2 regions of the Micrococcus sp. 116 genome follow, and region 2 is predicted to be linked to the other one. Evidence: riboswitches for the same ligand, from Rfam matches in the RefSeq annotation. Region 2 holds a riboswitch; the other holds the start of a gene.
The links. Region 2 has a riboswitch for thiamine pyrophosphate ahead of thiC (phosphomethylpyrimidine synthase ThiC). Riboswitches for the same ligand answer to the same signal wherever they lie in the genome.
Positions count from the first base shown of each region.

Region 1: another riboswitch for thiamine pyrophosphate. It lies ahead of CITRIK5_RS08210 (thiamine ABC transporter substrate binding subunit); the one in region 2 lies ahead of thiC (phosphomethylpyrimidine synthase ThiC).

Region 1 covers NZ_LR732370.1:1,762,817-1,768,080, forward strand. The annotation lists gene CITRIK5_RS08195 (bifunctional proline dehydrogenase/L-glutamate gamma-semialdehyde dehydrogenase) at 1-438, opposite strand, end outside; gene CITRIK5_RS08200 (agmatine deiminase family protein) at 570-1,619, shown strand; gene CITRIK5_RS08205 (AI-2E family transporter) at 1,585-2,871, opposite strand; TPP riboswitch at 2,918-3,023, shown strand; gene CITRIK5_RS08210 (thiamine ABC transporter substrate binding subunit) at 3,090-4,154, shown strand; gene CITRIK5_RS08215 (iron ABC transporter permease) at 4,154-5,264, shown strand, end outside.
Region 2 covers NZ_LR732370.1:558,651-563,914, forward strand. The annotation lists gene CITRIK5_RS02625 (hypothetical protein) at 1-381, opposite strand, end outside; gene thiC (phosphomethylpyrimidine synthase ThiC) at 752-2,557, opposite strand; TPP riboswitch at 2,554-2,668, opposite strand; gene CITRIK5_RS02635 (hypothetical protein) at 2,729-3,886, opposite strand; gene thiD (bifunctional hydroxymethylpyrimidine kinase/phosphomethylpyrimidine kinase) at 3,960-4,799, shown strand; tRNA gene CITRIK5_RS02645 (tRNA-Arg) at 4,996-5,068, opposite strand; gene thiE (thiamine phosphate synthase) at 5,155-5,264, opposite strand, start outside.

The DNA.
Region 1 (5,264 bases), 1.2 Mb from region 2:
GTCCCGCGCGTCGACGATCAGGTGGGAGACCATGCGCCGCAGCACGCGACGGGCCGTGGGGACGGCGATGCGCGGCACGAGCGGGGCGGCGCGGCCGCCGACGCCGAGGACGGCGCGCAGGGCCGGGGGCAGGAAGCCGGGGGCGCGGCCGGCGAGCTCCCGCAGCGCCCGGGCGGCGATCGCGGGGTCCTCGGGGCGGACCACGTGGTCCACGAAGCGCACGATGAAGTCGAGGCCGCCCGGCTCCTTCAGGGCGCCCGCCAGCTGGCGGGCCGCGAAGTCGGCCTCGTGGTCCCGGGACTCGGCGAGCCAGCGCCGCACCTGCACGACGGCATCGTCGGCGAGGGCGTGCAGGTCGGCGGGGTCGGGGATCCCGCCGGTCGCGCCGAGGACCCGGTCGAGATCGTCGTGGTCCTGGGCGGAGAACATCGCGGTCATGGCCGCACTCTGCACGTGTGCCGGGTCACAGGTCAAACCGCCGCGGCTTCCTGTCAGACGCCTATGCTCGATGGACATCCCCTCGCCGCGCGCCCGCGCGTCGCCGCCGTCTTCCCAGGAGCCCGTCCGCCATGGCCGCCGCCGACCCCGTCCCCACCGACGCGCGGGAGCGCCGGGACGTCGTCGTGCCCGTGCCCGGACCCGAGGATCCGCCCGAGCGGGCCTGGCTCGTCCTGCCCCACCGCCACCCGGTGCCGACGCTGTTAGACGAGACGCGGGACGCCGTCGTGGGCCTGGCCGAGACGCTCGCCGCCGTGCTGCCGGTCACCGTGCTCGCCCACCCGCGCGACGCCGGGGCGGCGCGGCTGATGCCCCCGGAGGTGGACCTGCTGCGCGCGCCCGTGGGCTCACCGCTGCTGGGCCGCACCGGGCCGAGCTTCATCCGCCGCCCCGAGGGCCTGGCCGCCGTCGCCTGGCGCAGCGCCGCGGGCCTGACCGGGACCGGGCCGCTCGACGGGGCGGCCGCGACGGCCGTGGCGGAGGCGGCGGGACTGCCGCTGCTCACGCCCCTGCTGTGCGCCCCGCGCGGGGCCTGGGTGACCGACGGCGAGGGGACGGCCGTGGTGGCCGCGGACCCCGTGCTGGACGGGCGGATCAACGGCGCGTGGACCCCCGGCCAGGTGGCCGCCGAGTTCGCCGCCCTGCTGGGGATCACCCGGGTGCTGTGGGTGCCGCCGGCACCGCGGCCGGACACCGGGCCGTGGGGCGGGCCCGGTCACCTGGCCTCGTGGGTGCGCCTGCAGGGCGACGGCGAGGCCGCCGTGCACTGGCGCGGCGACCGGTTCCACCCCGAGCACCCGTACGCCGCGGCGGCGCTGCGCTTCCTGCAGGGCGCCGACGACGCCGCCGGCCGGCCCCTGCGCGTGCGCACGGTGACCGGGGCGGCGCAGCCCGCCGAGTACGACCCGGCCGAGCGGGGCCCCCGCTCCCTCCTGGACACGCTGCCGCTGGGCGCGGCGGTGCTGCGGCCGGCGTTCGAGGACGCCGCGGGTGAGGAGGCCGCGGCCGCCGCGTGCGCGGCACTGCACCCGGGGCTGCCCCAGCTGTCGTTCCCCGCCCCGCCGCTGCTGCGGCTGGCCGGCGCGCTCAACGACCTGGTGCTGCTCCAGCCTCGCCCGTGACCTCGTCCGTCGCGGGACCGTCGTCGTCCCCGCCGTCCGCCGAGGCGCGGTCCTCATCTCCCCCGTGCGCGTCGGATCGCCAGGCCGCCGGGCGCAGCCGTTCCAGGAGCGAGGACTGACGGCGCTCCATCCCCTTCAGGTCCGAGGCGATGAGCGCGTTGATCCAGCGGGCGTTCGGGTCGGCGTCGATCAGCACGGCCTTGGCCAGCAGCGTGCAGGGCAGCGCGAGGATGGCGCCGAGCGGGCCGAGGACCCAGGCCCAGAAGAGCAGGGAGAGGAAGCTGACGGTGGGGATCACGCCGATCGCGTCGCCGGCCACCTTGGGCTGGATCACGGACTGCAGCACGAAGTTCAGCACCGAGTAGCTGACCACCACCCACAGGAAGTCGGACCAGCCGCCCGCCGCCAGGCCCAGGACGGCCGGCGGCAGCAGGCCGATGATGAAGCCGATGTTCGGGATGTAGTTGGTGAGGAAGCTGAGCACGCCCCACACGAGCGCGAGCGGCACGCCGATCAGCATGAGGGCGATCACGTCCAGCACCGCCACGATCAGGCCGAACACCGTGGTGACCACCCAGTAGCGGCGCACGCCCTGGGCGAACTCGACCAGGGCGTGGCCGAACTCGTGGCGGGCGGTGCTGAGCAGGCGGACGCGGCGTTCGACGTCCATCGAGTCCATCGCCAGGAAGAACATGCCCATGATCACGGTGACGAGCAGGCCGAAGACCGCGTAGACGTTCGTGGCGATCTTCGTGACGGCGCTGACGGCCGTCCCGGTCACGGCGCTCATGTCGATCGAGGCCAGCTGCTGGGACACCATGTCCGGGGTCACGCCGCGCTCGTTGAGCCAGTGCGAGACGTCCAGGACGATCTGCTGGAAGCGGTCCGCGTACTTGGGCAGCTCCGCCACCAGCTCGAGGCCGGACCACACCATCATGCCCCCGAACACGGCCATCACCGCGACGACCAGCAGGACGGTGGTGGCGGCCCCGAGCACGGGGTGCAGGCCCCGGCGGATGAGCCAGGCCTGCAGGGGGTAGGCCACGATCACGAGGTTCAGCCCCAGGAACACAGGCGCCGCGATGGAGGCGATCCCCTGGAAGAACTGCACCACCAGCACCAGGCCCGCGAGCGTCAGAACGATCACCAGCATGCGCGGCCACATGCGGTGGGGGCGGCGGATGTCCCAGTCGGAGGCGGGGCTGGACGAGGCGGGCGGCGGGGTCACCCCCGCGGGCTGTGCGGCGCTCACGCGGGCAGTCTATGCGCGGGCCGGACGGGGTAGGGTCGGGACCAGTCCACATCGACAGGGGAGCGCCCGCGCGGCGCTGAGAGTGCGGTCCGCCGCAGACCCTCGAACCTGCTCCGGTCCGCACCGGCGAAGGAAGTCGAGTCTCCCGGTCGACGTCGTCCCGGGATTCCGGTGGCGGCCTCGTCCCGGCCCCTCTGCCGTCCCAGAGGAGAACCGCCATGTCCCGCACCCCGCACCGCGCCCTCGCCGCCCTCTCAGTGGCCGCCCTCGCCCTCACCGGCTGTTCGGTGTCCGGCTCGTCCGGCGACGGGGCGTCGTCGTCCGCCGCCGGCGCCGGCGGCGAGCCGACGACGGTGACGATCATGACGCACGACTCGTTCAACCTGCCCCAGGAGCTCGTCCAGAAGTTCGAGCAGGAGTCCGGCTACACCCTGAAGACCACGGCCCCCGGCGACGCCGGCAGCGTGGTGAACCAGCTCCTGCTGGCCAAGGACGAGCCCACCGTGGACGGCGTCTACGGCGTGGAGGACCACTCGGCGCACCGCCTCGTCCGCGAGGGCGTCGTCGCCGAATACACCCCGCAGGACCTGCCCGCCTCCGCACAGGACCGGATGGTGGAGGACCGCATGACCCCGGTGGACCAGGGCCAGGTGTGCTTCAACACGGATCCGGCATGGTTCGAGGCCCACGACGTCGAGGCCCCCACCTCGATCGACCAGCTCGACGACCCCGAGTACGCGAAGCTGACGGTCGCCACCTCCCCCGTGGCCTCCTCCCCCGGCCTGGCGCTGCTCGCGGCCACCACGGAGAAGTACGGCGACGACGGCTGGCAGGACTGGTGGCGGGGCCTGATGGAGAACGGGGGCAAGGTCGCCGACAGCTGGTCCGACGCCTACAACTCGGACTTCTCCGGCGGCGAGGGCAAGGGTCGGTTCCCGGTGGTGCTCTCCTACTCCTCCTCCCCCGCGTTCGCCCCCGAGACCGAGGTGATCGAGGACTCCTGTACCCCGCAGGTCGAGTACGCCGGCGTGCTCGAGGGCGCGAAGAACCCCGAGGGCGCGCAGGCGTTCGTGGACTTCATGCTCACCGAGGAGGTCCAGTCCGCCCTGCCCGAGTCGATGTACATGTACCCGATCGACGAGTCGGTGCAGCTGCCCGAGGAGTGGGCGCAGAACGCGCCGCTCGTCGAGGACGCCATCACCCCGGACCCCGCCCGCATCGACGAGCGCCGCGAGGACCTGCTGAAGGAGTGGACCGCCCTGGCCGAGGCCTCCCGGCGCTGATGTCCGCGCTCACCGAGGTCGCGGCCCCCGGCACAGACCTGCCGCGCCGGCGGGCCCGCGGCCGGGGGGACGGGCTCGGCCCGTGGTGGCTGGTGGCCGCCGTCCTGCCGGTCGCCTTCCTGCTCGTCTTCTTCGCGTGGCCCGTGGCGGCCATGCTCTGGCGCGGGATCGGCGGCGACGCCGACGCGTTCACCGGCGCCGTGGACCTCACCGCCTTCGGCCAGACCCTCGCCCGCGAGCGCACGTGGCGCATCCTCGGCCAGACGCTCGGGATGGCCGCCGCCGGCACGGTGGTCTCGGTGGCGCTCGGCCTGCCGACCGCGTTCGTGCTGCACCGGCGTCGCGTCCCGGGGCGGGCCGTGCTCCGCGCCCTCGTGCTCGTGCCGTTCGTGCTGCCCACGGTGGTGGTCGGCGTCGCGTTCCGCGCCCTGCTCGCCCCCGGCGGACCGCTGGGCTTCACCGGGCTGGACCAGACGACCACCGCCGTCGTGCTGGCCATGGTCTTCTTCAACGTGTCCGTGGTGGTGCGCCAGGTGGGCGCGCTGTGGAACGCGCTCGACCCGCGCCAGACCGAGGCCGCCCGCACCCTGGGCGCCTCGCCGTGGCGGGCGTTCCGCACCGTGACGCTGCCCCAGCTCGCCCCGGCGATCGCCGCGAGCGCGGCGCTGGTGTTCCTGTTCTGCGCGTCCGCGTTCGGCATCGTCCAGACGCTCGGCCGGCCCGGCTACGGCACGCTCGAGTCGGAGATCTGGGTGCAGACCTCCGTCTACCTGGACCTGCGGACCGCGGCGGTGTTCTCCGTGCTGCAGTTCGCGGTGGTGCTGGCCGCCGTCGTGGTCTCCGGCGTGACGGCGGCGCGCACCCAGCGGGCGCTGCGCCTGCGGGAGACGCCGCCGGCCCGGCTCACGCGCGCGGACGCGGTCCCGGTGGCCGTGATGCTCGCGGTGGTGGCGCTCGTGGTGGCGCCGATCCTGACGCTCGTGGTGCGCTCCTTCCACACCCGCCACGGCTGGGGGCTGGGCAACTATCGGCTGCTGTCCACGAGCGCGGGCAGCGGGTTCGTGGGCGGGTCGACGCCGGCCCAGGCGCTCGAACAGTCCCTGCGGGTGG
Region 2 (5,264 bases):
GGAGGAGAGGTCTCGGACGACGACCCGATCGACGTCCGGCCAGCTCAGTTCGCCCGCAGCGGCACGTGCGGCAAAGGGGGAGGTGCTGGGGACGACCGCGGTCGGGGCGACGCCATCCGGGAGCACGTCCAGAGCAGGTCGGCCGGCGAGGGCAGTCACGTGGGGGCTCGTGGACGTGGCCGCAGAGCCGGAGTCCGGTCCCGTCAGCGACGTCCGGATCATGGGCCAGGCCTCGCCAGCGGGGAATGCCGAGATCTCGTACACCGTGCCGTCCATGCGCCAGCGTTCCTCCTTCTCCACCCCGACGTAGGACGCGAGGAGCGCTGCTGTTCCGAGCGTGATCAGGAGAAGGAGGAATCTCGAGACGAGCATCCGGGTCATCACGGCTGGCCCGAGGAGAGCTGAGCGGCTGGATGATGCCTCACCTGGGAAGCGCCCCTGGGGTGCGGACCGGCGGGGTCATGTCGACTTTCACGTCATATTCCATCCACTCAATTCCTGTGGGCGAATGGGACACGCATCACAGGGGCCTGACGGAATAGTGAGCCCAGTGTGTGTGTGAGTCAAGAGGCATCACCACTCGATCGACCACCGAGCGCACTGCCCCGTCCGTGGGGCCGCGCCTTCGCCGTCCCGGAGGGCCTTGTCCTGGCGATCGCGTCATGACCTGGTGGCGGCCCTCAGGTCATGACGCGATCGTCAGGTGGCGCAGGGGCGGGCCATCCCGCCCCACCTCACCCCGCGTCCGGCCTCAGGCGTCCGAGGCGGTGCGGATCGTCGGCTCGGGCAGGTACACGGACCCGCCGGCGGCCCGGAACTCCGCGGACTTCGCGGCCATGCCGGCCTCGGCGATCCGCGCCTGCTCGGACGCGCCGCCGAACTCGCTGCGGATGTCCTGGCTGATGCGCATGGAGCAGAACTTCGGCCCGCACATCGAGCAGAAGTGGGCGGTCTTGGCGGGCTCGGCCGGCAGCGTCTCGTCGTGGTACTCCTCGGCGAGCTGCGGATCCAGGCCGAGGCCGAACTGGTCGCGCCAGCGGAACTCGAAGCGCGCCTTGGACAGCGCGTCATCGCGGTCGCGGGCGCCGGGGTGGCCCTTGGCGACGTCGGCGGCGTGCGCGGCGATCTTGTAGGTGATCACGCCCGTCTTCACGTCGTCCCGGTCCGGCAGGCCCAGGTGCTCCTTGGGCGTGACATAGCAGAGCATCGCGGTGCCGTAGCGGGCGATCTCGGTGGCGCCGATGGCCGAGGTGATGTGGTCGTACGCCGGGGCGATGTCCGTGACGAGGGGGCCGAGCGTGTAGAACGGGGCGCCCTTGCACAGCTCCTGCTGGCGCTCCACGTTCTCCCGCACCAGGTGCAGCGGGATGTGGCCGGGGCCCTCCACCATGACCTGGACGTCGTACGCCCACGCCCGCTCCGTCAGCTCGGCGAGCGTGTCGAGCTCGGCGAACTGGGCGGCGTCGTTGGCGTCCGCCACGGAGCCCGGCCGCAGGCCGTCGCCCAGGGAGAACGCGACGTCGTAGCGCGCGAAGATCTCGCAGAGCTCGTCGTAGTTCTCGTAGAGGAAGTTCTCCTTGTGGTGGCCCAGGCACCAGCCGGCCATGATCGAGCCGCCGCGGGAGACGATGCCGGTCACGCGGTCCGCGGACAGCGGCACGTGGCGCAGCAGCACGCCGGCGTGCACGGTCATGTAGTCCACGCCCTGCTCGCACTGCTCGATCACGGTGTCGCGGAAGATCTCCCAGGTCAGGGCCTGGTGGTCGCCGCCGACCTTCTCGAGGGCCTGGTAGATCGGCACGGTGCCGATCGGCACGGGGGAGTTGCGCAGGATCCACTCGCGGGTGGTGTGGATGTCGTCGCCCGTGGACAGGTCCATCACGGTGTCCGCGCCCCAGCGGGTGGCCCACTGCAGCTTCGAGACCTCCTCGGCGATCGACGACGTCACCGCCGAGTTGCCGATGTTCGCGTTGACCTTCACGGCGAACGCCTTGCCGATGATCATCGGCTCCGACTCGGGGTGGTTCACGTTCGCCGGGATGATGGCGCGGCCGGCCGCGACCTCGGAGCGCACCAGCTCCACGTCCACGCCCTCGCGCAGGGCGACGTAGCGCATCTCCGGGGTGATCTCGCCGCGCCGGGCGTAGTGCATCTGGGTGACGCGCGCGCCCTCCTTGGCGCGCAGCGGGGGGCGGCGCTCGCCGGCCCACTCCTGTGAGGCGGCGCCGCGGCGCACGGCCGAGCGGCCGTCGTCGAGCAGGTCGCGCTCGCGGCCCTCGTACTCCTCGACGTCGCCGCGGGCGCGGATCCACTCGGCGCGCTGGGCCGGCAGGCCGCGCTCGGGCACGGAGCCCGGGCCCATGGTGCGGTAGACGGTCAGGGGCGCGTTGGGCGTGCCGTCGGGGGAGTCGTCCTGGTGGACCTCGGTGACGGGCACGCGGATGCCGTGCTCGGCGTCCTCGAGCCATCCCAGACGGTGCGTGGGGTAGTTCTCCTCGGCGACGACCTCGGCCGTCGACTCGGCTGCGGGCAGGGGGGTGCGCTCGGAAACGGACATGGCCGCGGCTCCTTCTTCCTTCGCCGGAATGACCCGGACAGGTTCAGACGGTCTCCGGGCGGCGTCAGCCCGGTCTCAGCCCCGTGCCGTGGGGCTCCCGTGGGATGCGAGCGACCCTAGCACGTCCCCCGCGAGGCCTCACCGCCGCCGTCCGGCCATGCGGCCGGGCGCTCAGGCGCGCGCCGCGCGGGCCGCCCGGCGGCGCACCGTGGTGCGCTCGACGATCCACGTCACGACCAGCATCACGATGATGACGATGCCGGCGTAGCCGAGGACGGGGTAGACGGTGCCCACGAGGTCGGAGAAGCCGACGCTCGAGAGCAGGGTGGCGGCCAGGGCCGTGACGACGGCGATGACCCAGCCCGGCACGCGGCGCATCGAGGACAGCAGGGCGATGCGCTCCACCCCGCCGTACAGGCACGAGACCGCCGTCGTGAACTGCGCCAGCAGCAGGACGACCGTGTACAGCAGGGCGGCCCAGCCGCCGATCATCGCGGCCAGCTCGACCATGGGCAGCTCGGCGCGGCCGATGAGCTGGGCGTGGGCGGTCATCGCGGCCATCACCGCGCCGGCCATCACCACGAGGCCCAGGGCCCCGAGCCCGGCCCCGGCGACGAGGGAGCGGCCCGACGAGGAGCTCTCCTCGCCGATCGGGGCGAGCACCGCGTAGGCCAGCTGGATGTTGAAGGCCACGTACAGCACGCCCGAGAGCCACCACTGGTTGATCAGCGGGGACGAGGTCACGAGCGCGGCGACGTCGTCCACCGCGGCCCCCGGGTTCGCCAACCCCCACACCGCGACGCCGACGGCGACCACGATGATCAGGGGGACCACCACGGCCTGGACGCGCACGAGGCCCGTGATGCCGGCCAGCACCGAGACCACGCAGACGGCGGCCATCACCAGCGAGCCCACGAGCGAGGGCAGCCCGAACGCGGTGTGCACCGCCGCCCCGGCCCCGGCCAGCATGATCACCAGCGTCCCCAGCAGGGACGTGGTGATGCACAGGTCCGCGAACCAGGTGGGCACGCGCGACGTCGTGGGGTTCACGATCCGGTGGATGTCCGTGGTCCGCAGCTTCTGCGCCAGCCGCAGCACGATCACCGCGAGCAGGAAGAACAGCGCGCCGGCGATCACGAGCGCCCCCGTGCCGCCCCAGAGGCCGAAGCTCACGAAGTACTGCAGGATCTCGTTGCCCGAGGCGTACCCGGCGCCGATGGTGGTGCCGATGAACGTGGCGGCGATCCCGAGCGGGGAGGTCGGCCGCAGCGGCGCCGACTCCTCGGCTCGGCCGGGGTGCGCGGGAGAGCTCTCTGTGACGTGGGACATGCGACTACATTCTCATGGGCGGGATCGGCCCGGCCCGGGCGGCCGATCCGCCCCGACCCGAAGGAGCCCCCGCATGACCTCCGCCGTCCCCCGTGTGCTCAGCATCGCCGGCTCCGACTCCGGCGGCGGCGCCGGTGTCCAGGCCGACCTGAAGACCATCGCCGCGTGGGGCGGCTACGGGATGACCGCGATCACCGCGATCACCGCCCAGAACACGCAGGGCGTGCAGGCCGTCCACCCGCTGCCGGTGGACGTGGTGCGCGCCCAGCTCGACTCGGTCGCCGCCGACATCGCCGTGGACGCCGTGAAGATCGGCATGCTCGGCACGGTGGAGCTCATGCGGGCCGTCGCCGGCTGGCTCGAGGAGACCCGGCCCGCCGTCGTCGTGCTGGATCCGGTCATGGTGGCCTCGAGCGGGGACGCCCTCACCGCGGTGGGCGACGACGACGGGCGCGCCGCGTGGGCCCGGCTGCTGCGGGTGGCGCACCTGGTGACACCCAACCTGCCCGAGCTGGCCCGGCTGACCGGGCGGGACGCGACGGACTGGGACGCCGCCCTCGACGCCGCGCGGGGCCTGGCCGCCGAGCACGACGTGACGGTCCTGCTCAAGGGCGGGCACCTGGACGAGGCCGCAGCGGCGGAGGTGCCGGACGCCGTCGTGCGCGTGGACGGGGCTGTGCACGAGGTGCGCGGCCCGCGCGTGACGACCCGCGCCTCGCACGGCACCGGCTGCACCCTCTCCTCGGCCCTGGCCACGCTGGCCGGGGCGGGCCTGAGCTGGGAGGACGCACTCGAGCGGGCCAAGCCGTGGCTGGCCGACGCGATGCGGGCGGGGGAGGCGCTCGCGGTCGGGGACGCCTCGCGGCCGACGTGGCACGGGCCCGTCGACCATGGTCATGCGCAGCGGGGCTGAGGGCGGGACCTCCGGGCTTCGACACGTTCGAGGCGGGAAATCCGGCGAATACGCACCTCGGGACGTCCCATGAGGTCGATTTCCCGCCTCGAATGCCGGTGACCCGGACCTCCCGCTCCGCTCGAGCGTCCGGGTCCGCAGAACGCAGAAGAGCCGGACCACCGTGTCGCCACGGGGGTCCGGCTCTGTTCGCTCGTGCCCCCGGCAGGATTCGAACCTGCGGCCTTCTGCTCCGGAGGCAGACGCTCTATCCCCTGAGCTACGGAGGCGGGGGTCGCGACGCGTCGAGCGCGTTGCGGACTCGTCGACTCTACACCATCAGGACGGCCCGTCCGTGACCTCCCCGCGGGGCGCGTCAGCCGGGCAGGCCCGCGCGCAGGGTCCGGGCCGCGGCCTCGGGGTCCTCGGCCTGCGTCACGGCGCGGACCACCACGATCCGTTCCGCCCCGGCCGCGCGGACCTCGG